DNA from 3 places in the Caballeronia sp. BCC1704 genome. Region 3 is predicted to be linked to each of the others. Evidence: predicted binding sites of a transcription regulator. Region 3 holds the regulator's gene; each other region holds the start of a gene.

Region 1 (4,162 bases), on a different contig from region 3:
TTCGATCACGTGCTCGTCGACGAATATCAGGACACCAACCGCCTGCAAGCCACCATCCTGCTCGCGATGAAACCGGACGGACGCGGCCTCACCGTCGTGGGCGACGACGCGCAGTCCATCTATTCGTTTCGCGGCGCGACGGTGCGCAATATCCTCGACTTCCCGCAGCACTTCGACCCGCCCGCCGCGACCGTCACGCTCGACCGCAACTATCGCTCGACGCAGCCGATTCTCGAAGCGTCGAACGCGGTGATCGGGCTTGCCACTGAGCGGTACACGAAGGATCTGTGGACCGACAAGGCATCGGCGCAAAGGCCGCGCGTCGTTTCGGTCGCCGACGAGGCGGATCAGGCGCGTTATGTCGTCGAAAAGGTGCTGGAGGCGCGCGAGGCCGGCATGAAGCTCAAGTCGCAGGCGGTGCTCTTTCGCGCGGCGCATCACAGCGCGACGCTCGAAATCGAGCTCACGCGGCGCAACATTCCGTTCGTGAAGTTCGGCGGCCTCAAGTTTCTGGACTCCGTGCACGTGAAAGACGTGCTCGCGGTGCTGCGCTGGGCCGAGAATCCGCGCGATCGCGTCGCGGGCTTTCGCGTCGCGCAACTGCTGCCGGGCATCGGGCCGGCGATTGCGGGGCGCTTACTCGATAGCGTCGCGCAGGCCGAGCGCGCGCCGACCGCGATCGCCGCGTTCGGAGCGCCCGCGCGGGCGAGCGAAGACTGGCCGCGCTTCGTCGCGCTCATGGGCAAGCTGTGCGGCCGCGAATCGCCGTGGCCCGCCGAATTCGAGATGATCCGCCGCTGGTACGAGCCGCACCTCGAACGCAATCACGAAGACGCGGCTATCCGCATCGGCGACGTATTGCAGATGGAAAGCATCGCGTCCACGTACCCGACGCGCGAGCGTTTCCTCACCGAACTCACGCTCGATCCGCCCGACGCGACGAGCGACGAGTCCGGCGTGCCGCTCATCGACGAGGACTATCTGATTCTCTCGACCATCCACTCGGCGAAGGGGCAGGAGTGGCGCAACGTGTTCGTGCTGAACGGCGTGGACGGCTGCATTCCGTCCGATATGGGCACGGGCAGCGACGAGGAAATCGACGAAGAGCGCCGCCTGCTGTATGTCGCGATGACGCGGGCGAAAGAAGATCTGCACATCGTCACGCCGCAGCGTTTCTACGTGCACAACCAGACGAATCTCGGCGATCGCCACGTGTGGGCGCAGCGCACGCGCTTCATTCCGCCGCATCTGATGCAGCACTTCGAGGCCGGCGCATGGCCGCCGGTGCCGGTCGCGGCTGCGCCGACGGCGGCGGGCCTGGCCGCGGCGGCGAAAGCGAAGATCGATATCGCCGCGCGGCTGAAGGGAATGTGGGAGTAGGGCCGCGCTCGTTCAGCGCGGGGCGCGTGAGGCGCGCGGCACGCGCGGCGCGCTGCCGAAAATGCTGCGCAGCCACGCCGCGAAGCGCGTGAAGCCGTCGTAGGGTTCGTCGACGAAAAGCTCCGGCCGCATCGAGCGCAGATATTCCAGCAGTTGCTGCGCTTCCTGTTTCTGGATCGATCCGTAGAAGATGCCCAGCCGCAGCAGCGCGCGCAGTTCGCCGAGCTTTTCGCGCGCGGTGGAGCCGACGTTCGTTTCCACCGCGATCTTCGCATCGAAGACGCGCTGGCGCAGCGAATCGGCGAGCCGCCAGGCGGGCGTCTGCATCTTCTGCTCGACTTCGCGGATATCCACCGCCGCCGACTTGATCTGCGAGGCGAGCACGTCCACCTGCGAGGCGTCGCCCTTGGCTTCGGTGACGATGGCCGTCGCCCATTCGCGCGACGCTTTCACCAGATCCTCGGCGCTCCAGTCGGAGCGGATCGCGAACGCGAAGCCATGCTCGGCCGCCTGCCGGATCAGAATTTCGACGACATCCGGGAACTCCTTGTCGAGCGCGCGCTTGGCCCACGCATACTGGCCGTGCGTGAGCATGCGCTGCACGGCCTGCTCGGTGAGCGGCGTGTCGTTGTCGAGCAGCTTCGCGCGCAAAAAGTCCTCGAACGACGGCGTGACGAACTGCGGGTCGAGCTTGAGCGACAGACGCAGGAACGCCTCGAAGTCGCGATTCAGCGACGCGATCGTTTCATCGCGCAACGAAAGAGTGATTTGACGCATGTCGGTTTCCGGTTCCGCGCTCGGCTGGCCCGATGGCGGGAAATGCTGTCGGCCTGCCGCGCGGGCGGAGTCCGTTCGTTTCAGATAACGGCGGAGCGGCCGGAAACTTGAGGGCTCTAGAAAGGCGCCTCGCTTCGGTGTTCAGCGCAGCACGACGAGCTGCCAGACGAAGAACACGCCGAGCGATACCGCGATCGTTAGCAGCGCGCGGCGTGTCAGCGCGCAGACGGCGATCGCCGCCAACGCCGCGATCAGTTGCGGATTGCGCCACGTCAGCTCGGCGCCGTTGCCGTGCGGCGAGACCGTCATCGGCACGATGATCGCGGTGAGCACCGTCACCGGCACGAAGCCGAGCGCCGTGCGCACGACCGGCGCAAACGACAGCCGCTCGCCGAGCACGAACACCGCGGCCCGGATCAGATACGTGACGAGCGCCATGCCGACAATCAGGATGACGTAGTTCATTGCGCGCGCTCCTTGGCGTCTTTCATGCGCGGTTTCTGTTCGATGAGCGTCAGCAGCAAGCCCACGGCGACGCCGGCGAGCACGGCCGCGAGCAGCCCGAGCTTGTACGGCCAGCCTTGCCACGCGAACGACAGCACGCCCGAGGCCAGCGCCGCCGCGATGAAGCGCAGCGCCACGAGTTGCGGAACGATGATCGCGATGAACGTGGCGACCATCGCGAAATCGAGCCCGAGCGACTTGAGCCCCGGAAACGCTGCGCCGAAGAAGAGCCCGATGAGCGTCCACGCTTGCCAGTTCGCATACATCGCGAGACCGGAGCCGAGAAAGTAGTGCGGCCCTGTTTCGCCCGGCGCGCGCGCTCGATAGTGCGCGTAGGCGACGGCGAACACTTCGTCGGTCAAGAGGCCGGCCAGCGCCCAGCGCCAGCGCGCGGGCAGATGCGCGACGTAGGGCGCGAGCGTCGCCGAATAGAGCACATGGCGCAGATTGACGACGAAGGTCGTCGCCCAGATGACGGCGAAGCTCGCGTGTCCCGCGATCATGCCGGCCGCGATGAACTGCGCCGAGCCCGCGAAGACCGCGAGCGACATCAGCTGGCCGTGCCAGAGCGTGAGCGGACTAGCCGTGACGAGCGTGCCGAAGATCACGCCGAAGGGCGCGGCGCCGATCATCATCGGAATGGTGTCGCGAGCGCCGGCGGTGAGTTCCCGCCAGGCGTTGCCGGATGGTGCGTTCAAGATCGTCCTCCTGATTCGCGGAGGATAAGGCGGCGTGAATGCGAAAGCTTGTACGTTCTTGCGGTGTCAGTGTTGTCGCGCGCGGTTGCTTGGGCGGACGCGGCCGTGATGCAGATTGCGGTGCTGTGCGATCCCGGAGTGGTTTCCGTTGCACGCGTCGTGCGTGCGAAACGAGGGTGCATCGGCGTGGTGGGCGTCGGTGTTGGCGTTCGTGTTGACTTTGGCGTCACGGTCGGGTCGCGCTCGCCGCCGACGGCACGCGACTCACGCCCTCCTGCAACTCACCGCCAGCGCCCCCGGCGCAACGCGGAACGGCTGCTTGCCGTGCCGCGTGAAACAGCCGCGGTCGGCGAAGCCTCTCGCCGTTCACGGCGAGCAACTCCCGCACTCCCGGCCAATCACCGCCAGCGCCCCGGCGCGACCCCGAACGCCCGCTTGAAATGCCGCGTGAAGTGGCTCTGATCGGTGAAGCCGCTCGCGGCCGCCACCTCCGCGATCGACGCCCCCGCGCGCAACGCCGGCAGCGCCCGCGCGATACGCAACTGATTGCGCCACGCATGCGGCGCGAGGCCCGTTTCGCGTGTGAAAAGCCGCGCCGCGTGAAACGTCGAAAGCCCGACGACGCGCGCCAGTTCGGCGAGCGTGACCGGTTCGAGCAGATCGTCGGCGAGGCGGGATTTCATCGTGGCGACGCGGGCGGCATCCGCGGCGGGCGGCCCGCACGACGGACGTTGCACCGCATGCCGGGCGAGCAGCGTCGTCACGGCATCGACGAGCGCCGTCTCAGCGGCGAGCGGATCGGC
Region 2 (4,162 bases), 260 kb from region 3:
CGCGCCGCTTCGATCCAGTCGCCGGCGGCTGCGGCCGCGGCCATGGCGCGCGTGAGCGACGCCGCGTGGGTCAGCATGTCTCGTTGGCTCACATCTTTCTCCATGCGAATGGGTTGGCGCCTGCGTTACTTGTTGGTCGCGAGCGCGCCGGCGCTGTTCGTGCCGCCGAAAAGCTGCGTCAGGTACGTCGTGTTGCTCTGCATCGTCGCCATGAGCGTATTGAGCGCCGTGAACTGAGCGTTGTATTGCGACGTCAGGCTGTCGGCGTAGGTCTGCAGCTTCGTCGTCTGATCGGTCAGGCTCTTCAGGTCTGCGTTGATCGCGGTCGTGCGCGTATCGATGATGCCGCCCGTTTGCAGGAACGACGTGATCTTCGAATTCAGCTGCGTGCCGATGCCGTTCGTCTGGTTGAAGAGCTGGCTCACGCGCGTCGGGCTGTTCGAGAGCGCGGTGGAAAGCGTCGAATCGTCGATGGACAGCGTGCCGTCGTCCTGAAGGTCGATGCCGATCGACGCGAGGTTCGTCGTCGTCGAAGTGGAACCGGAACCCGAACTCACGCCGCTCGTGATGATGCTGGACAGCGAACTCTGAATGCTCTGAAGCATGGAGTCGCCGAGCAGCACGCCGCCTTGCGAGCCGGCGCTTTTCGTGGAGTCGAACGACGACAGCGCGGCGGCCTGGCTCACGAACGAGTTGTACGCGTCGACGAACGCCTTGATCGTGCTCTTTTCCGTGGTCGTGTCGGATGAGACGGTCAACGTCTGGGTCGAACCCGCCGCAGCCGATGCCAGGTTCAGCGTCACGCCGCCGATCGCGGTCGTGAGCGTGTTCGTCGAGCTCGTGACGGCCGTGCCGTCGACCGTGAGCGACGCGTCCTGCGCCGCTGACGTCTGCGTGTAGTTGCTGCTGCCCGTGCTGTACGAAAGCGACGAATCGACGCCTGCGCCCGCCGTGACCGAAATGGTGTTGGCGGCGCCCGTCGTCTTCGACGCGAGCACGAGATGCTGGCCGTCGGTGCCCGTGACGATGGTCGCGCTGATGCCGGGATTGTCGCTCGCCGAATTGATCGACGACGCGATGCTCGCCAGCGTGTTCGTGCCGTCGAGCGTCACGTTCATCGAACTCGATCCGAGCGAAAGCGAGAGCGTGCCGGTGCCGAAGGTGTCGGTGGCGGCGTGCGCCGTCGACGAAATCTTCTGCGCGCTGGCGATGTTGTTGACCGTGATCGCATACGAACCGGCCACCGCGCTCGTGCCGGCCGTCGCCGTGAGCCCGCTGCCGCTCGCCGTCGCCGTGTACGCGGCGAGTCCGGTGCCGTCGGAAAGGCTCTTCAGCGCGGTTTGCACCGATGACAGCGCGGACTTGATCTGCGAGACGGCGGACAGAAGCGTGTTGTCGCTCGCCGTCTTGTTGGCGATCTGCGTGGCCTGGGCGGTGGTCTTCGCGGTGACGAGCGAGGAAACCAGCGTGGATACATCGAGCGTGGAGTTCGTCGCGCCGCTGATGATGGACTTCGCGGCAGCGGCCAGTGTGGCGCTGACGTCGGTACTCGAGGTGGTGGTGGTCATCGGATGCTCCGGACGGACTGCCTTATCTGTTTGCGAGCTTTCGTGAGCGCAGCGCCGATGAGGAATGTCGCTGCGCTAACGAAAGCTGGGAGGCGGGCCTCCCAGTGAACTGCCGAACCCCGCCCAATGTTGCGGCGGGGCAGGTCACATGCGCTTAGCCGAGGAGCTTCAGCACTTGCTGCGGCATCGAGTTCGCTTGCGCGAGAACCGAGATACCCGCTTGTTGCAGCACTTGAGCCTTCGACAGGTTCGCCGTTTCTTGCGCGAAGTCCGCGTCGGTGATGGCCGATTGCGCTGCGTTCAGGTTGGTCGACTGCGATTGCAGGCTGGTAACGGCCGACGTGAAGCGGTTCTGTTCAGCGCCGAGCGTCGATTGCAGCGTGTTGACGGTGTCGAGCGCCGTGTCGACCAGGCTGATCACGGACTGCGCGCCGCTTGCCGTGGAGATGTCGACCGATGCCGAGCCGAACAGGCCGGTCTGGCTCATCGCGGTGCTGCCGAAGTCGACGCTCAGCGTCTGGTTCGCCACTGCGCCGATCTGGAAGGCCACCGTCGAGACCGAGCCGGACAGCATGGCTTGGCCGTTGAACGTCGTCTGGCTCGAAACGCGGTCGAGTTCGCCGAGACGCTGGGTCACTTCCGTCTGGAGGTAGCCGCGCTGCGTGTCGGAGAGCGAACCGTCGGCTGCTTGAACGGCCAGCTGGCGAATACGCTGAAGGTTGTCCGTCGTGGAGCTGAGGCCGCCCGACGCCGTTTGAATCATCGAGATCGCGTTGTTCGCGTTCGACACGCCCTGGTTCAGCGCGTTGACGTACGACGTCATGTTCGTCGAAATCGCCAGGCCTGCTGCATCGTCAGCTGCGCTGTTGATGCGCTTGCCCGACGAGAGGCGGTTAATAGCCGACGACAGCGCGCTTTGCGAACCTTGCAGGTTCTTTTGCGTCGTTTGCGACAGGGTGTTGGTGTTGATGTTCAACATTTCAAATTACCTCGTTGGTAAAGGCGCTACTAGTCTGAGTCTGAATGCGGCGTCGCGATATTTAATGTGTTTCGCTGACTGCCTTACCTAAGGATTTCGGCCCACGGGAAAGAAACTTTAGGCCGAAGATCGAATGCGATTCGAATTTTCACGGAGTCTGCCGGCGCCTTGGCCGGCAGGGCTTAAAAGCAATTACGGCCGGGCCGGCTACACCTTTACAGGCAGCCGGCCCGATATCTCTTCATGAGGCGAGGGCGGTGTCAGCCTTCTGAACCCAGGAAAGCGGGCGGAACGTCAGGCGCATCAATTGCCGCGTGTTTCCGGCCATGGCAGGCACATAGATCAGTCCGTTCGGCGACATCTCGAACATGCCGGATTCGCGCTCAGTCATGCCGTCGTAAATGATCTCGCTCCCAGGCGAGAGCGCGCGCTGGCGATCGAACTCAATACGCGTATCCAGCGTTTCCGCGGGAAAGGTTGTCGCCGACGCAATCTGAACCCAGTTCATCTCTTTGCCGAACATGAGCGCGACGTCGAAGTCGGAAATGGGCACGACGAGCGAATAGAAGCCGTCGTAAGTCGCGCGCGCGGTCAGCGTCTCGGTCGCGGTTTCATTGCCGCGCACGAAAAGCGCGGGAATTCGCGTCTCGCGGTACGTCGTATCGTCGACGGTGAAATCCAGACGGTGACGGCGCACGGCCATTAGAAAGATCGCCTGATCGATGCCTGCGTGGCGCATCTCGTACGGATAACCCGGACGAAAACCCTTGCCGATGCTGCGCATATAGAAGGGGCCGCGCTGACGAAGCCCTTCGATGCCCGCGTCGTTATCCGCGACGTTGAATGCGTGAATGGACGCCCCGTTGATCTCGAACACCGTCTCATTGCCGCCGGCCACTTCGTCGCGGTCCGGGAGATACAGTAGGCGTGCGAGGCAGATGGCCGCATCGACGCGTAGTCGTTCAGGCGTCAGGCGGGGAAAGCCGGTGGCCGGCATCGCGGCCATATCGCGGACAAAGCGGACGCAAGCATCCTGGATTTCGCCGCTTTGCGCGATTTGCTTCTCGCTTTTCGCAGATTGGTTGAGAAGCGGCGTGCCGTCGTCCGTGAAGTCATACACGCTGCCGGTTTTGAGCGAGCACATCTGCTCGAAATGGCCGATATGCGCGATCAACATCTCCATCACGTTTTCATCGGCCCAGCGGCTGTCGACGACGCCCGCGCGATCCGCGCGCCAGCCGGGTGTATCCAGCGAAACGAGATAGCGCCCGACGATCTCCACGTCGTAATACTTCTTGAACAGTTTGCCGAGCGAGCGCTGAATAGAGCCGTAGTAACCCAGATCCACGATCACGAGCGTGTCGCCGCGCTCCAGCCCGACGGTGCGCTGCAGATGGCGAAAGAGCCGCTGACGAAGCGCCGCGCTGCGTTCGATGATGAGCTTCACCATGCGCGGTTCCAGCACGAGACGCCGGAACGTCTGCAGCGAATTGGCGGACGCGTTTGCCTCGGCCAGCAGTTTGCCGGTTTCCTTGGGCGGCAGTTGCAGTTGGTCTGCGCCGAACTTCATCATCTGCGGGTTGATGACCTCTGTACTCAGATAACGCTCGATGGC
Region 3 (4,162 bases):
CGCGCAGCCGAAGATCGACACGCCCGACTGGGCGCGCGAAGCCGCGCAAGTCGCCGCGCGCCGCGCCGCCCACAAGATCAACGCGGGCGCGCCGCAAGCGGAAGCCTCGCCCGACAGCGCGCTCGAAGGTCTGCCCGCGAACGCGGCCGCCGTCGTGACCGACGCGATTCGCGCGCGCATGGAACAAGTCGTCAACGAAACGGTGATGCACGAGCTCTCGTCGATGCGCGAGATGATGGAAGAGCACTTCTCCGGTCTCCTGTGGGGCGAGCGCCAGCGCCGCAGCCCGGGCAATGCCGGCCTGACCAAGCGCCTGTTCGCGGCCGGTTTCTCCGCGCAACTGGTGCGCATGGTCGTGGACAACATGCCCGAGATGGAAAGCGCCGAGCACGCGATGGAATGGGTGCAGCAGGTGCTCGAATCGAACCTGCCGGTCATGGCGAGCGAAGACGCGCTGATGGAACGCGGCGGCGTGTTCGCGCTGATGGGCCCGACGGGCGTCGGCAAGACCACGACCACGGCCAAGCTCGCCGCGCGTTGCGTGATGCGCTTCGGCGCGAGCAAGGTCGCGCTGCTCACGACCGACAGCTACCGGATCGGCGCGCACGAGCAACTGCGCATCTTCGGCAAGATTCTGGGCGTCTCGGTCCACGCGGTGAAAGACGCCGCCGACCTGCAACTCGCGCTGTCGGAGTTGCGCAACAAGCACATCGTGCTGATCGACACCATCGGCATGAGCCAGCGCGATCGCATGGTCTCCGACCAGATTTCGATGCTCTGCGGCGCGGGTCATCCGGTGCAGCGCCTGTTGCTGCTCAACGCGACGAGCCACGGCGACACGCTCAACGAAGTGGTGCAGGCTTACAAGAGCGCGGCCGATCAGCCGCCGCTCGCGGGCTGCATCCTGACCAAGCTCGACGAAGCGACGAATCTCGGCGGCGTGCTCGATACCGTCATCCGCTACAAGCTGCCGGTGCATTACGTCTCGACCGGCCAGAAGGTGCCGGAGAACCTGTACGTCGCGACCAAGCGTTTTCTGATCAAGAGCGCGTTCTGCATTCCGCGCGAGGGTTCGCCCTTCGTGCCGCAGGACGACGAGGTGCCGGCACTGCTCTCCGCATTGTCCGCGCGCGCCACCACCGAACTGCATGAGGTCCGCTTTGGATAAGTTCGTGCTCGATCAGGCCGAAGGTCTGAGAAGGCTGCTCACGCGAGGCGGTTCGCGCGTGGTGGCGGTGGCGGGCGGGCCGGCGGGCATCGGCTGCACGTCGGCGGTCGTGAATCTGGGCGCGGCGCTGTCCGTGCATGGCAAGGACGTGCTCGTGATCGACGAGCGGGCGAACGCGGCATCCGCTGCGCGCCTCGCCGGAACGTCGGGCGCAGGAGCGCTCGCCGCGGTGATGTCGGGCCGCGAAGCGCTTCAGGACGCGGTGACGCGCACGCCGTTCGGCTTCTCGCTGCTCGCCGCGCCACGCGACGAACGCATCAGCCACGACGCCGCGCAGTGCCGCGCGCTGCTCGACGGTCAGGCGGACATCGTTCTGATCGACGCGCAGCTCGATCGATACGGCGCGCTCTCGTCGCTCGCGGCGCAGGCGCATGACTTTCTCATCGTGACGCGGGTGGCCGCGTCCGCGATCACCGAGGCGTACGCGTGCATCAAGCGTCTGCACTACGCCCATGCGATCGGCCAGTTCCGCGTGCTCGTGAATCACGTGCAGAACCCGGCCGACGCGGCGGTCGCGTTCGACAACCTGTCGGGCGTCGCGAGCCGGTATCTGGCCGTGTCGCTCGTGCAGGCAGGGTATGTGTCCGAGGATGCGCGCGTCACTCGGGCGAAGGAGCTCTCGCGCTGCGTGGTGGAAGCGTTCCCGGCGACAGCCGCGGCGCGCGACTACCGGCAGATCGCGGCGGAGCTTCTGCATTGGCCGATGCGTCCCGCGCCGTCAGGGAGCGAGACGCAGGTCCGGAATGACGCGCGGTTTTCGGTTGGCGAGGCTGACAAGGGCGGACGGGAGACGGGACGCATGGCGTCGATGTTTTCCAGTCATGCATTGACCAGTACGGCGTCGATGTGATCAAGATTAAGGTGACTCAGATGTACAACGCCCAAGGCAAACTCTCACAGTCGGACGTCCTGACTAAATATGCGCCGCTCGTTCGTCGGCTCGGACTTCAGCTCGTCGCCAAGATGCCGGCGAGCGTCGATCTCGACGACCTGATTCAGGCCGGCATGATCGGTCTTCTGGATGCGGCGAGCCGCTACAAGGAAGATCAGGGCGCGCAGTTCGAAACCTACGCGAGCCAGCGCATTCGCGGCGCCATGCTCGACGAACTGCGTGCGAACGACTGGCTGCCGCGCAGCATGCGCAAGACGTCGCGCGAAGTGGAATCGGCGGTGCACAAGGTCGAGCAGAACCTCGGCCGCGCCGCGAGCGAAGTGGAAATCGCCGAGCACATGAAGATGCCGCTCGACGAATATCAGTCGATGCTGCAAGACCTGCACGGCAGCCAGCTGATCTACTACGAAGACTTCGACCGCTCCGCCGACGACGAGCCCTTCCTCGACCGTTATTGCGTCGACCGTTCGGACCCGCTGTCCGCGCTGCTCGACGACAGCCTGCGCGGCGCGTTGATCGAAGCCATCGACAAGCTGCCGGAACGCGAGAAGCTGCTGATGAGCCTCTACTACGAACGCGGCTTGAACCTGCGCGAAATCGGCGCGGTGATGGAAGTGAGCGAATCGCGCGTGTGTCAGCTGCACAGCCAGGCGGTCGCCCGTTTGCGCGCGAAGCTGCGCGAGCAGTCGTGGACGAGCGTCGAGGCGTAATGCGCTAGCCGGCTTCGAAGTCTCGCGCTTCGGCGAACACCGTTTTGCCGATGCCGAGACTTTTCGCGCGATACATCGCGCGGTCGGCGGCGCGCAGCACGGCGTGGATGTCGGCGTGGCGAGCGTCGGCGGCGCTCGACAGCATGCACGCGCCGATGCTCGCCGAGACCGAAACCGGCCGGCCATCCACCGACGTGATCGAAGCGAGCGCCGTGTGAATGCCCTCGGTGATCGCGAGGACGGCCGTGCGGCTCTGCGCCTGAAGCGCGAGCACCACGAACTCGTCGCCGCCCAGGCGCGCCACGGTGTCGCTGTTGGACATGCGGCGGGCGAGCACGTTGGCGAATTGCTGCAATAGCAGGTCGCCGACTGCGTGGCCGTAGGTATCGTTGACTTCCTTGAAGCCGTCGAGGTCGATCAGAAGCAGGACGGTGTCCTGCGTGGCGTCGGACATCGTGCGATTGACGATGTGTTCCAGCGCGTAGCGGTTCGCGAGACCCGTGAGCGGATCGGTCGATGCCTGACGCGCGAGATCGCGATTGGCGTTGCCGAGACGATCGACGAGCACCGTCAGATACACCGATGCCGCCAGCACGCTCAACGCGAGCCCGAGCGCGGCGGACAGGTTAGCGTTCCACCACGGCTGCCAGAGCGCGAGCGCGCCGATGACGGTCATCGCGGTGGCGCAGGAAACGGCGAGCGTGCGCTTGCCGTAACGGCAGCCCGAGCCGATAAGAAACCAGAAAACCACCCACAAGAGCGGCAGCGCGATTTCGCCGCCTGCGGCGAGCGCGGCGCCGACGAGCGCCTGATCGGCGATGGTCGTGACGATGAGCCGCTTCTTCGATGGCGACGCCATCCGGCTGACGATCAGCAGCGTGACCGCGCCGTACACCACATAGAGCCCGACAATTTGCGCGACCAGCGACGCATCGCGCGAAGGGTTAAACCACGCGTACGCAGCATAGGCAAGCAGCACCGCCGCGCCGAGCACGACGCGCAGCGTGGCTTGCTCGCGTTCGGGATGCCGAAGCGCCGCCCATGCGAACGCATGAGGCCAGCGTGGCGGGTGGTGGGCCTGCTGCATGTGAACCCCTCGATTTTGTTTTTGTTCGATCGACGCGGTCGGAATGGGCGCGGTCGGCCGTAGGGTTAACGGCAAAGCGTTGCGTTGCTTGAGTTTCGTGGGGGATGACGACGAAGCGACAGATGTGCGACTTGCCGCGCCCGGCTGGGATCGAACCAGCAAACCTTTGTCTTTCACTATGCCGTTGTAGAGCGTGCAATCAAGGGCCTTCCTGTACGCCGAGCAGCGGTGAATCAGCATGGCCG

The links. Region 3 encodes FliA, which starts transcription of late flagellar genes. Its sites were predicted from a motif close to CTAAAGTTTNNNNNNNNNNNGCCGNTA; they were not measured.
Region 1: HWX53_RS21100 (DUF4088 family protein) is a predicted target of FliA. The motif match lies at 2,243-2,269, and genes of this name have one in related genera.
Region 2: HWX53_RS02215 (flagellin domain-containing protein) is a predicted target of FliA. The motif match lies at 2,642-2,668, and genes of this name have one in related genera.

The regions. Positions count from the first base shown of each region.
Region 1 is NZ_CADFFT010000004.1:285,323-289,484, reverse strand. Features, by position in the region: gene HWX53_RS21105 (ATP-dependent helicase) at 1-1,380, shown strand, start outside; gene HWX53_RS21100 (DUF4088 family protein) at 1,393-2,157, opposite strand; gene HWX53_RS21095 (AzlD domain-containing protein) at 2,299-2,622, opposite strand; gene HWX53_RS21090 (AzlC family ABC transporter permease) at 2,619-3,296, opposite strand; gene HWX53_RS21085 (AraC family transcriptional regulator) at 3,758-4,162, opposite strand, start outside.
Region 2 is NZ_CADFFT010000001.1:476,670-480,831, forward strand. Features, by position in the region: gene HWX53_RS02205 (flagellar protein FliT) at 1-92, opposite strand, end outside; gene fliD (flagellar filament capping protein FliD) at 126-1,568, opposite strand; gene HWX53_RS02215 (flagellin domain-containing protein) at 1,723-2,547, opposite strand; gene HWX53_RS02220 (HAD family hydrolase) at 2,789-4,162, opposite strand, start outside.
Region 3 is NZ_CADFFT010000001.1:217,671-221,832, reverse strand. Features, by position in the region: gene flhF (flagellar biosynthesis protein FlhF) at 1-1,168, shown strand, start outside; gene HWX53_RS01040 (MinD/ParA family protein) at 1,161-2,078, shown strand; gene HWX53_RS01035 (RNA polymerase sigma factor FliA) at 2,099-2,830, shown strand; gene HWX53_RS01030 (GGDEF domain-containing protein) at 2,835-3,917, opposite strand; gene HWX53_RS01025 (histidine kinase dimerization/phospho-acceptor domain-containing protein) at 4,117-4,162, opposite strand, start outside.